Linked DNA regions of Variovorax paradoxus. The protein of the gene in region 1 interacts with the protein of each later gene in a pairwise test. Links are inferred from orthologs where the notes say so. Each region holds a gene or a part of one and is shown on either strand. Other genes may lie near its edges.

Region 1 (7,926 bases):
GCGGCAATGGCCAGCACCTCGGCCCAGATCTTGAAGAGAAACTCGCGGATCTCGTCGCGCACCGGCATGTCGTTGAGCATCTTGCGCAACTCGATGGTGTACTGGATCGCCATTGTTTCCTTCTGCTCGACCTGCTGTGCCACGCTCATCACGCGCTGCGTGGTGTCGCTCTGCGTCAGGTAGCGGTTGAGGAAGGCGACGAACTCGTCGAACACCAGCTTGAACACGCGCTGGCCGGTTTCGGGGTATTGCTCGATCACCTGCACCACGCGGCGGATCTCGCCCTCCAGCGCGCTGCCAGTGATGGCGGCCGCGTCGAAGCCCATGACGCACGAGCCCATGCGGTCGATCAGCATGCGCGCGGGGTGCTGCAGGGTTCCGAAGAACTCGGGCTCGGCAATGGCCACGCGCAGCACCGGCATCTGCAGGCGCGCGAACCAGACGCGCGCCGAGAACGGAATGCGCTCCTCGGCCAGGATGGCCTGGAACATCAGCGCCACGATCTCGACCGTGGCCTTGTCAGCCGTGGTGGGCGCGCGCTTCTTGAGCTCGGTGCTGCGCCGGCGCAGGTCGACTGCCGTCTGCTGGATCAGCGTGGCCTGTTCGGCCGCGCCGTCCATGTACTGCGTAGCCGCCATCCGGTAGGCGACCTCGGCGTCGGCGATGGCGCCGGCGAAGGTCCGGGAGAACACGCGGGGCGCCGCAATGCCGCCGCCCTGGCCCGGTTGGCCGCTACCACCCGTGGCGCGCCCTTCCGCGCCTGCAGTCTGGAACTGCCCGGCGGAACCGCCCGCCTCGCCACCGATACGTGCGGTCACGAAGCGCTTGAGGCTCAGCAGAGCGGTCTGCGCACGCTGCCGCGCGATCGAAAGCGGCGAGCCGCCGGTGGTCGACGCGGGCGCCGCAGCCACGGTCGACGGCACGGACGCCTGCTGCCCTCCGAATCCATAACCAGGCCGCTGCGCGCTGTGGGGTCCGCCGGAGGACATGCCGCTGTCCACAGGCGCGGCGCCCGATCCGCCGCCGCTGCCACCGCCGCCCCCCGCACTGCCAGTGCGACGGACGAAGCTCTTGAGGTCGATCTCCTGCATCACGCCGTTGGCGATCAGATAGGCATTGGCACTCTCGTAGGCCTTGACGACCACCTCGACCAGACCCTGCTGCACTGTGTCCTGCACGCGGGTCCAGAGCCCCCGGCTCAGGCCGACCGCCAGCCATTGCTCGACCAGCAGCTTGGCGAGCGTCTCGGGCTTGAGCACGTCCTTGGAATCGAGTTCGGTGGTGCCTTCGAGGTGCTGGATGCGCAGGCGCAGGTCGCTGAGTTCGAAGCTGGCTTTGTCGTGAATCAGCTGCGCGAGGCGCGAGGAGAGGATGTTGCTTTCCACCACTTCGTCGCCGATCAGCTCGAGCCGCAGCGCCGAAGGCAGGGTCGACGGACTGCCGGAGCCGGCGCCCAGCGCCTTGCGCCAGCCGGTCTGCGCGAGCGTCACCCACTGCGTGGCCTGTCCCTGGAATGCGACGAAGTCGTCGCGGTTTTCCTGCATGGCGCGGGCTGTGCCGGCCTCGGAGGACAGCGATGTCAGCCGGTCCCGGATCGCGCGGGCCAGCGGCGCAATGGCGCCTTCCGTGGCCAATACGAAACGCTCACGCGTCTCGCGTGCGAGCTGCAGGGAAGAGGCGGACCGCGCAATGCTCATTGAAAAGTCGGAAAGGCCTGGGTAATCGATTCATCGGCAACAACCGCGAGCTTGCATCGGGAAGCGCTACCGCACAAGTGTGGAGAGTGCCCGGCGTTGCCTGCAAACCGCGGTGGCAGCGCTGCCGCCACCGCTTTGTTGAACCCCGAAGTATCCGTCAGACCACGGCGCCGGCGTTCGGGTCGTCTTCGGACTCGCCATCGCGCTTGGCCGGGCCGCCCTTGATCAGGTCTTCGCGCTTCACGCCGAGCCACATGGCGATTGCCGCCGCCACGAAGGCCGACGAGTAGATGCCGAAGCAGATGCCGATGGTCAGGGCCAGCGCAAAGTAATGCAGGGTCGGGCCGCCGAAGAAGAACATCGACAGCACCACCAGCTGGGTGGAGCCGTGGGTGATGATGGTCCGGCTGATGGTCGAGGTGATCGCGTTGTCGATGATCTCGGTGGTCGACATCTTCCGGTAGCGGCGGAAGTTCTCGCGGATCCGGTCGAAGATCACGACCGACTCGTTCACCGAGTACCCCAGCACCGCCAGCACCGCCGCCAGCACCGCCAGCGAGAACTCCCACTGGAAGAAGGCGAAGAAGCCCAGGATGATCACCACGTCGTGCAGGTTGGCCAGCACGGTAGCCAGCGCAAACTTCCATTCGAAGCGAAACGCCAGGTAGATCATGATGCCGACGACCACCATGGCCAGGGCCTTCAGGCCGTTGGTGGTGAGCTCGTCGCCGACCTGCGGGCCGACGAATTCGTTGCTGCGCAGCTCCACCGTCGGCTCGGCCGCCTTCAGCGCGGTCATCACCTCGGCGCTCTGCTGGGCGGAAGTTGCGCCCTTCTTCACGGGCAGGCGGATCTGCACCGACTTGCCGAAGCTCTGCACCTGCACTTCGGTGTAGCCCAGCGTGCCGACGATTTCGCGGACCTTGCCGACGTCGGCCGACTGCGTGTAGGCGACTTCCATCACCGTGCCGCCGGTGAACTCCACCGACAGGTGCAGCCCGCGGTGGAGCAGGAAGAACACCGCCAGCGCGAAGGTGACGAAGGAAACGATGTTCAGCACCAACGCGTGGCGCATGAACGGGATGGTCTTGTGGATGCGGAAGAATTCCATGACTGTCTCTTCTGCCTCTTACTTCGTTTCGGCCACGGCAGCGCCGTCGGTCTTGGGGCGCCAGACCGTGCCGATGGACACTGTCTTGAGCTTCTTCTTCTGGCCGTACCAGAAGTTCACGAGGCCGCGCGAGAAGAACACCGCCGAGAACATCGAGGTGACGATGCCGATGCAGTGCACCACCGCGAAGCCGCGCACCGGTCCCGAACCGAAGGCCAGCAACGCGATGCCCGCGATCAGCGTGGTCACGTTGGAGTCGAGGATGGTGCCCCAGGCGCGTTCGTAGCCTGCATGGATGGCCGCCTGCGGCGACGCCCCGTTGCGTAGCTCTTCGCGCACGCGCTCGTTGATCAGCACGTTGGAGTCGATGGCCACGCCGATGGCAAGCGCCATGGCCGCGATGCCCGGCAGCGTGAGCGTGGCCTGCAGGATCGAGAGAATGGCCACCAGCAGCATCAGGTTGACGGCCAGCGCGATCGACGAGAACAGGCCGAACAGCGCGTAGTAGATGCACATGAACACCATGATCGCGGCGAAGCCGTACATCACGCTGTCGAAGCCCTTCTTGATGTTCTCCGCGCCCTGCGTCGGGCCAATGGTGCGTTCCTGGATGATTTCCATCGGCGCGGCCAGCGAGCCGGCGCGCAGCAGCAGCGCGAGGTCGTTGGCTTCGGCCACGGTCATCGAGCCCGACACCTGGAAGCGATTGCCCAGCTCGCCGTTGATCGACGGGGCCGTGAGCACTTCGCCCTTGCCCTTCTCGAAGATCAGCATGGCCATGCGCTTCTTGTAGTTCTCGCGGCTGACGTCACGCATGATGGTGCCGCCCTTGGAGTCCATGGTCAGGTCGACCTTGGGCTGGTTGCTCTGCTGGTCGAAGCCGGGCTGCGCGTCGGTGAGGTTTTCGCCGGTGACCAGCACCTGCTTCTTCACGATCACCGGACGGCCCGAGCGGTCGAGAAATTTCTCGGAACCGAAGGGCACCGGGCCGCCGTTCAGTTCGGCTGAGCGGCCTTCGGCGCTTTCGTCCACCAGGCGCATTTCGAGCGTGGCGGTGCGGCCGATGATCCGCTTGGCCTGGGCCGGGTCCTGCATGCCGGGCAGTTGCACGACGATGCGGTCGATGCCCTGCTGCTGGATCACCGGCTCGGCCACGCCGAGTTCGTTGATCCGGTTGTGCAGCGTGGTCACGTTCTGCTTGAGCGCGGCGTCCTGGATGCGGCGGGCAGCTTCGGGCTTGATGCTGGCCACGATGCGCCATTCGGAGCCCTGCTGGCTCTCGACCGTGGTGAGGTCGGGCATCTGGTCCTGGATCAGGCGCCGGGCGGTTTCCACGCTGTCGGCGTCGCGCAGCGTGATCTCGACGGTCTGGCCGTTGCGGTTCACGGCGCTGCCGCGCACCTTCTTTTCGCGCAGGCCCATGCGGATGTCGCCGGCGAAGGACTCGGCCTTCTTGTCGAGCACGCCGCGCATGTCGACCTGCAACAGGAAGTCGACGCCGCCGCGCAGGTCGAGGCCCAGGTACATCGGGAAGGCGTGCAGCGCGGTCAGCCACGAGGGCGAGCGCGACACCAGGTTCAGCGCCACCACGTAAGAGGGGTCGTCCGCATCGGGCACCAGCGCCTGCTGCAGCGTGTCACGTGCCTTGATCTGGTCGTCGGTGGTGGCAAAGCGCGCACGCACCGCGGTGGGTTCGAGGCTCAGCAGATCGGGCGTGAGGCCCGCTGTCTTGAGCAACCCTTCGACCTTGGCCTGGGTAGCCGCATCGATCTTGACGGTGGACTTGGCCGCCGACACCTGCACTGCAGGCGCCTCACCGAAGAAATTGGGCAGGGCGTAGACGAGTCCCACGAGCAACACGATCACGATGATCGCGTACTTCCAGACCGGGTAACGGTTCATGAGAGGGCGCTTTTTACAAGCTTTTCAGAAATGGAACACGGCGTGAAATGGGGCCCTGCGCCGCAAAGCGCAAGGCTCGGCTCACGCTTTTATTTGACGGCGCCCTTGGGCAGGACCTGCACGACGGCGCTGCGCTGGATCTTGATCTCGATGCCGTTGGCGATCTCGAGGCCGAGGTACTGGTCACCCAGCGAGGTGATCTTGCCGAGCACGCCACCGGCGGTGGCGACTTCGTCGCCCTTGGCCAGGGCTTCGATCATGGCGCGGGCTTCCTTCTGGCGCTTCATCTGGGGCCGGATCATGACGAAATACAGCACCACGAACATCAGCACCAGGGGCAGCATGCTGCCGAGGGAAGACAACATGTCACCGCCGCCGGCTGCAGCGGGCGCGGTCTGGGCGAAAGCAGAGGAAATGAACAAGAGAGTCTCCAGCAGAGGGAAGAGAAAACGAGAGGAGCGCGGACCGGGGTCCGTCATTCCGCCTCTTCGCGGCTTCGCGGCCACAAGGGAAACGGGCCGCAAATCAAAGCTTCGCGGGGCTTGGCCGCGCACAGCACCGGGCATTGTATTCGGGGCGGATGACCGCTCCGGGCGCTTATCCGGCGCGGTGGGGAGGGCTTTCCTGCTATTCGGGTTGATCGTGTTTTGCTACGTTTTCAATAGCAAAGGGCGCCCATGGGCGCCCTTTGCATGATCAACCGGCCCTGAAAATCAGGCCGCCACGCGCTGCGCCTGCGGATTGCGCCACTTGGCCATCAACTCGCTCCAGCGGGTGCGGGCGGCCGCCAGGTTGCGATCCTTCACATGGCCGTAGCCGCGGACCTGCTCGGGCAGGCTGGCGATCTCCAGCGCCAGCGCGTGGTTGTCGGCGCGCAGGGCGCCGATCACCTCCTCGATGCTGGCGCGGTATTCGCCGATCAGTGCGCGCTCGGTCTTGCGCTCTTCGGTGCGGCCGAAGATGTCGAGCGCCGTGCCGCGCAGGCCCTTGAGCTTCGCGAGGAACCTGAAGCCGGTGAGCATCCAGGGGCCGAACTTCTGCTTCTGCAGCTGCCCCTTGGAGTTCTTCTTCGCGATGATCGGCGGAGCCAGGTGGTAGTTGAGCTTGTAGTCACCTTCGAACATGCCCTCGACGCGATCGAGGAAAGTGCGGTCGGTGTGCAGGCGGGCGACTTCGTACTCGTCCTTGTATGCCATCAGCTTGAACAGGTAGCGCGCGACCGCCTCGGTCAGCGCCGTGCTCTTGCCTGTGGCCGATTCGGCCTGCTGCACCTTGCCTACGAACTGCCGGTATTCGTCGGCATAGGCCGCGTTCTGGTAACCGGTCAGAAACTCCACGCGGCGCGCCACGAGGCTCTCGACCGACTCGCGCTTCTTGAACTCGATGACCTGGCCCGGGCGCACGCGCTTCTGCAGTTCTTCCGGGCGCACAGCCGCCTGGCGGCCCCACTCGAACGCCGTCTTGTTGTTCTCGACGGCCACGGCGTTCAGCTCGATGGCGCGCATCAGCGACTCGTGCTCCAGCGGGATCCAGCCCTTCTGCCAGGCGTAGCCCAGGATCATCGGGTTGACGTAGATGGTGTCGCCCATCAGCGTGGTCGCGGCGGCGTCGGCGTCGAAGGTGCCCATGCCGTCGATGCCCACGGCGCGCGCGATCTCGGCTGCGCAGGCGTCTTCGGGGTTCTGCCAGTTGGCGTTGCGCACGAAGGCGGCCGTCGGTGCGCTGTGGCTGTTGAGCGCCACGTGCGTGCGCCCTTCGCGCATGCGCGCCATGGTTTCGGCATTCACCGTGACCAGCGGGTCGCAGGCCAGGATCAGGTCGGCCGCTGCGGTGCCCACGCGCGTGGTGCGAATGTCGTCCTGCGTATCGCCGATGAGCACGTGGCTCCAGGTGGCGCCGCCCTTTTGCGCAAGGCCGGCCGCGTCCTGCGTGACGATGCCCTTGGCCTCGATGTGCGCGGCCATGCCCAGCAGCTGGCCGATGGTGATCACGCCGGTGCCGCCGACGCCCGCCACCACCACGCCCCAGACCTTGCCGCCGACCAGCGACGGAATCGCGGGCTCGGGCAGCAGGCCGAACTCGGCCGGCGTGGCCGCCTTGTTCTTGCTCTTCTTCTTGAGCTGGCCGCCTTCGACCGTCACGAAGCTCGGGCAGAAGCCCTTCAGGCAGCTCATGTCCTTGTTGCAGCTGCTCTGGTTGATGGTGCGCTTGCGGCCGAATTCGGTTTCCAGCGGCTCCACGCTCAGGCAGTTGCTCTGCACGCTGCAGTCGCCGCAGCCTTCGCAGACCAGCTCATTGATGACCACGCGCTTGGCCGGATCGACGGCCGTGCCCCGCTTGCGGCGGCGGCGCTTCTCGGTGGCGCAGGTCTGGTCGTAGATGATGGCCGTGGTGCCGGGGATCTTGCGGAACTCGCGCTGAACGTCGTCGAGCAGGTCGCGATGCTTCACCGCCACGTGGTCGCCGGGGATGTTCACGCCCTCGTACTTCTCGGGCTCGTCGGTGACGATCACGACCTTCTTGGCGCCCTCCGCATGCAGGCTCTCGGCAATCTGCAGCACCGAGTGGCCTTCGGGCCGCTCGCCGACCTGCTGGCCGCCCGTCATGGCGACCGCGTCGTTGTAGAGGATCTTGTAGGTGATGTTCACGCCCGCCGCGATGCTCTGGCGAATAGCCAGCAGGCCGCTGTGGAAGTACGTGCCGTCGCCCAGGTTCGCGAAGATGTGCTGGTCGGTCGTGAAGGGCTGCTGGCCCACCCACGGCACGCCCTCGCCGCCCATCTGCGTGAAGCCGATGGTGGAGCGGTCCATCCAGGTCGCCATGAAGTGGCAGCCGATGCCGCCCATTGCGCGCGAGCCTTCGGGCACCACGGTGCTGGTGTTGTGCGGGCAGCCCGAGCAGAACCAGGGCTGGCGCGTGGCGTCGACCACGCTGGTGGAAGCCTGCTGCACCACCATCGAACGCTCCTTGGCTTCGAGGATGGCGAGCTGCGCGTCGATGCGCGCGGCCATGTCGGCGCCGGCAGCGGCCAGCAGGCCGGTCTTCCTGAGTCGCGTGGCAATGGCCTTGGCGATGAGTGCCGGGTTCAGGTCGGCGTTGGCGCGCAGCAGCGTGTGGGAGGTCGGGTTGGGCATCGACCATTCGCCGCCGGAGTAGCCCTCGGCCGCGTGCACCTCGCCCTCGTCGAACTTGCCGACCACGTTGGGCCGCACGTCG
Region 2 (3,092 bases), 2.8 Mb from region 1 along the record:
CCACGCGGCGCTCGCCGATCGGAATGGCCTCGCCGGTGCGCGGGTTGCGGCCCGGCCGCGGCGCCTTCACGCGGATCTGGAAGTTGCCGAAGCCTGAGATCTTCACGTCCGTGCCTTCGACGAGACTGCTGGCCACGAGCTCGAAGAACGCCTCGACCATGTCCTTGGACTCGCGCTTGTTCAGGCCGATCTGCTCGAACAGCAGGTCGGCCAGATGCGCCTTGGTGAGCGCAGGCGTTTCGAGAGCCTCGAGCGTGAATTCGGCAGCGTTCATTCTCATCATCCCCTCAAGCGGCCGCCGAGCTTGGCGTCCAGTTGTTCGACGATTGCACGGACCGCGGGCTCGACCTGCTCGTCCGTCAGGGTGGCGTTGTCGCTCTGGAAACTGAGGCGAACCGCCATGCTCTTCTCGCCTTGCGCCAAGGCGCCCGGCGCAGCCACGGCACCATCGCGCAGCGGCTGCGGGCGATAGATGTCGAACAGCGTTACGTCGCGCAGCAGTCCCTGCGCAACCGTCGTCGAGCGAATGGCCTGCACCAGTGCATCGTGCGTAACGGCTTCGGCCACGACCACGGCAAGGTCGCGCTCCACAGCCTGGTGCTTAGGCACCGGCTGTGCGACCGGCACGGGGCGCGCCGTAACGGCATCGAGGTCGAGTTCGAACAACACGGGCGCCTGTGCGAAGTCCCACTTCTGGCGCCAGCGCGGATGCAGTTCGCCGACGAAGCCGATGGCCTTGCCGCCAACCAGCACGCGCGCCGAACGGCCCGGGTGCAGGGCCGGATGCTCGGCCACTTCGAAGCTGGGCACCAGCGGCGCGAGCAGTGCTTCGACGTCGCCCTTGACGTCGTAGAAGTCGACGCGCTGCGGCTTGCCGTCCCAGCGCGACTCGTTGGCGTCGCCCCAGGCGAGGCCCGCCACGCGCATCGGCTGGTTCACGCCGCGCACGGTGCTGTCGGTGGTGGCAACGCTGTCGTCGCGCATGAACACGCGGCCCACTTCGAACACGCGCACACGAGGCGCCTTGCGGTCGAGGTTGAACTTGAGCACCTGCAGCAGCGAGCCCAGCAGCGACGAGCGCATCACGCTCATCTGGCTGGCGATGGGGTTCAGCAGCTTGATCGGGTTCGCATTGCCTGCGAGGTCCTGCTCCCAATGCGCTTCGACGAAACTGAAGTTGATCGTTTCCTGATAGCCCAGCCCCGCGACGCTGCGGCGCACCGCAAAGCGGCTGCGCTGCGCCTCGGGCCGCACGCGGGCGGTGATGGGAGCGAGCGGCGCGGTGGTCGGCAGGTTGTTGAAGCCGATCAGACGCGCGACTTCCTCGATCAGGTCTTCTTCGATCAGCAGGTCGAAGCGGTGCGGCGGCGGGGTCACAGTCAACGTGCCCTCGCCTTCAGTGATCGTGAAGCCGAGACGGTTCAGCGCGTCGGCGCATTGCGCCTGCGTCAGCGGCATGCCGATCACGCGCGCCGCACGCTCGACGCGCAGCGTGACGGGTACGGCCTCGGGCACGCTCAGCGTCTGGTCGTCCATCCTGCCGGCCTCGCCGCCGCAGATCTCGACGATCAGTTGCGTGATGCGCTCGATGATTTGCACAGTGCGGCTCGGATCGACGCCACGCTCGTAGCGGTGGCCCGCATCGGTCGAGAAGTTGAAGCGACGCGAACGCCCTTGCACAGCCTCGGGCCACCAGAACGCGGCCTCGACATAGATGTTGCGCGTGTCGTCGGACACCGAGGTGGCGTCGCCTCCCATGATGCCGGCGAGCGATTCGACTTCGTGGTCGTCGGCGATCACGCCGACCTTCTCGTCGACGGTGATGGTCGTGCCGTTGAGCAGCTTGAGCTGTTCGCCCGCCTTGCCCCAGCGCACCGTGAGGCCGCCGTGGATCTTGTCGAGGTCGAAGATGTGGCTGGGCTGGCCGTATTCGAACATCACGTAGTTCGAGATGTCGACCAGCGGCGTCACACTGCGTTGGCCGCAGCGCGCAAGGCGCTCGACCATCCATGCCGGCGTCGCGACCTTGGTGTTGACGCCGCGCACGATGCGACCCGAGAAGCGGCCGCAGAGTTCGGGGGCTTCGACCTTGACGGGCAGCACGTCGGCGAAAGACGTCGCCACCGGCGCGATGGCAGGAGTCTTGAGCGGCGCGTCGGTGAGCGCGGCGAGTTCACGCGCCACGCCGTAGACGCTGAGGCCGTGCGCCAGGTTGGGAGTGAGCTTGAGCGTGAGCAGCGCGTCGTCGAGCTTGAGCACGTCGCGTACGTCGGCGCCGATGGGCGCATTGGCATCGAGCTCGAGCAGGCCGCCGTGGTCTTCGTTCAGGCCCAGTTCGCGCGCCGAGCACAGCATGCCCTGGCTCTCGACGCCGCGCAGCTTGCCGAGCTTGATGAGGAAGGGCTTGCCGTCTTCACCCGGCGGCAGTTCGGCGCCGACGAGTGCGCACGGCACCTTGATGCCGACACGCGCATTGGGTGCGCCGCACACGATATTGAGCAAGGCGCCCTGCCCCGCGTCGACCTGGCACACGCGCAGGCGATCGGCATTCGGGTGCTGCTCGGCTTCCTTGATTTCGCCGACCACGATGCGCGTGAAAGGCGGCGCCACCGGTCGGCGCTCTTCGACCTCGAAGCCACCCATGGTGAGCGTTTCGGCCAGTGCGGCGCTGTCGAGGGGCGGGTTGCAGAACTCGCGCAGCCAGGATTCCGGGAATTGCATCTCTTCGATCTCGATCTGGTTTTTCTATGGAGGGGTGCTTACTGGAACTGCGAGAGAAAACGCAGGTCGCCGTCGAAGAAGAGGCGCAGGTCGTTCACGCCGTAGCGCAGCATCGTGAGCCGGTCGGGGCCCATGCCGAAGGCGAAGCCGATGTAGCGTTCGGGGTCGAGCCCCATGTTGCGCACCACGTTCGGATGCACCTGGCCCGAGCCCGACACCTCGAGCCAGCGGCCGGCCAGCGGCCCGCTCGCGAACTGGATGTCGATCTCGGCGCTCGGTTCGGTGAACGGGAAGAAGCTCGGGCGGAAGCGCAGCACGAGGTCATCGCGCTCGAAGAAGGTGCGGCAGAAGTCGGTGAAGACGACCTTCAG

What was found.
Region 2: the proteins of secD (region 1) and pheT interact in binary tests that used the Escherichia coli proteins (3 or more experiments, as listed by UniProt). The link is inferred for Variovorax paradoxus from one-to-one orthologs.

The regions. Positions count from the first base shown.
Region 1 is NZ_CP102931.1:7,142,380-7,150,305, reverse strand. What follows is about bases 2,269-5,154. They hold secD (protein translocase subunit SecD), read right to left. Parts: upstream 4,711-5,154; coding sequence 2,827-4,710; downstream 2,269-2,826. Other genes in these bases: yajC (preprotein translocase subunit YajC), read right to left, coding at 4,800-5,132; secF (protein translocase subunit SecF), read right to left, coding at 2,269-2,808. In the rest of the region: NWF24_RS33455 (DUF1631 domain-containing protein), read right to left, coding at 1-1,697; more of secF, read right to left, coding at 1,855-2,268; NWF24_RS33435 (indolepyruvate ferredoxin oxidoreductase family protein), read right to left, coding at 5,424-7,926. UniProt on the Escherichia coli protein: Part of the Sec protein translocase complex. Interacts with the SecYEG preprotein conducting channel. SecDF uses the proton motive force (PMF) to complete protein translocation after the ATP-dependent function of SecA.
Region 2 is NZ_CP102931.1:4,307,602-4,310,693, forward strand. It holds pheT (phenylalanine--tRNA ligase subunit beta), read right to left. Parts: upstream 2,722-3,092; coding sequence 280-2,721; downstream 1-279. Other genes in the region: NWF24_RS20330 (integration host factor subunit alpha), read right to left, coding at 1-274; pheS (phenylalanine--tRNA ligase subunit alpha), read right to left, coding at 2,760-3,092.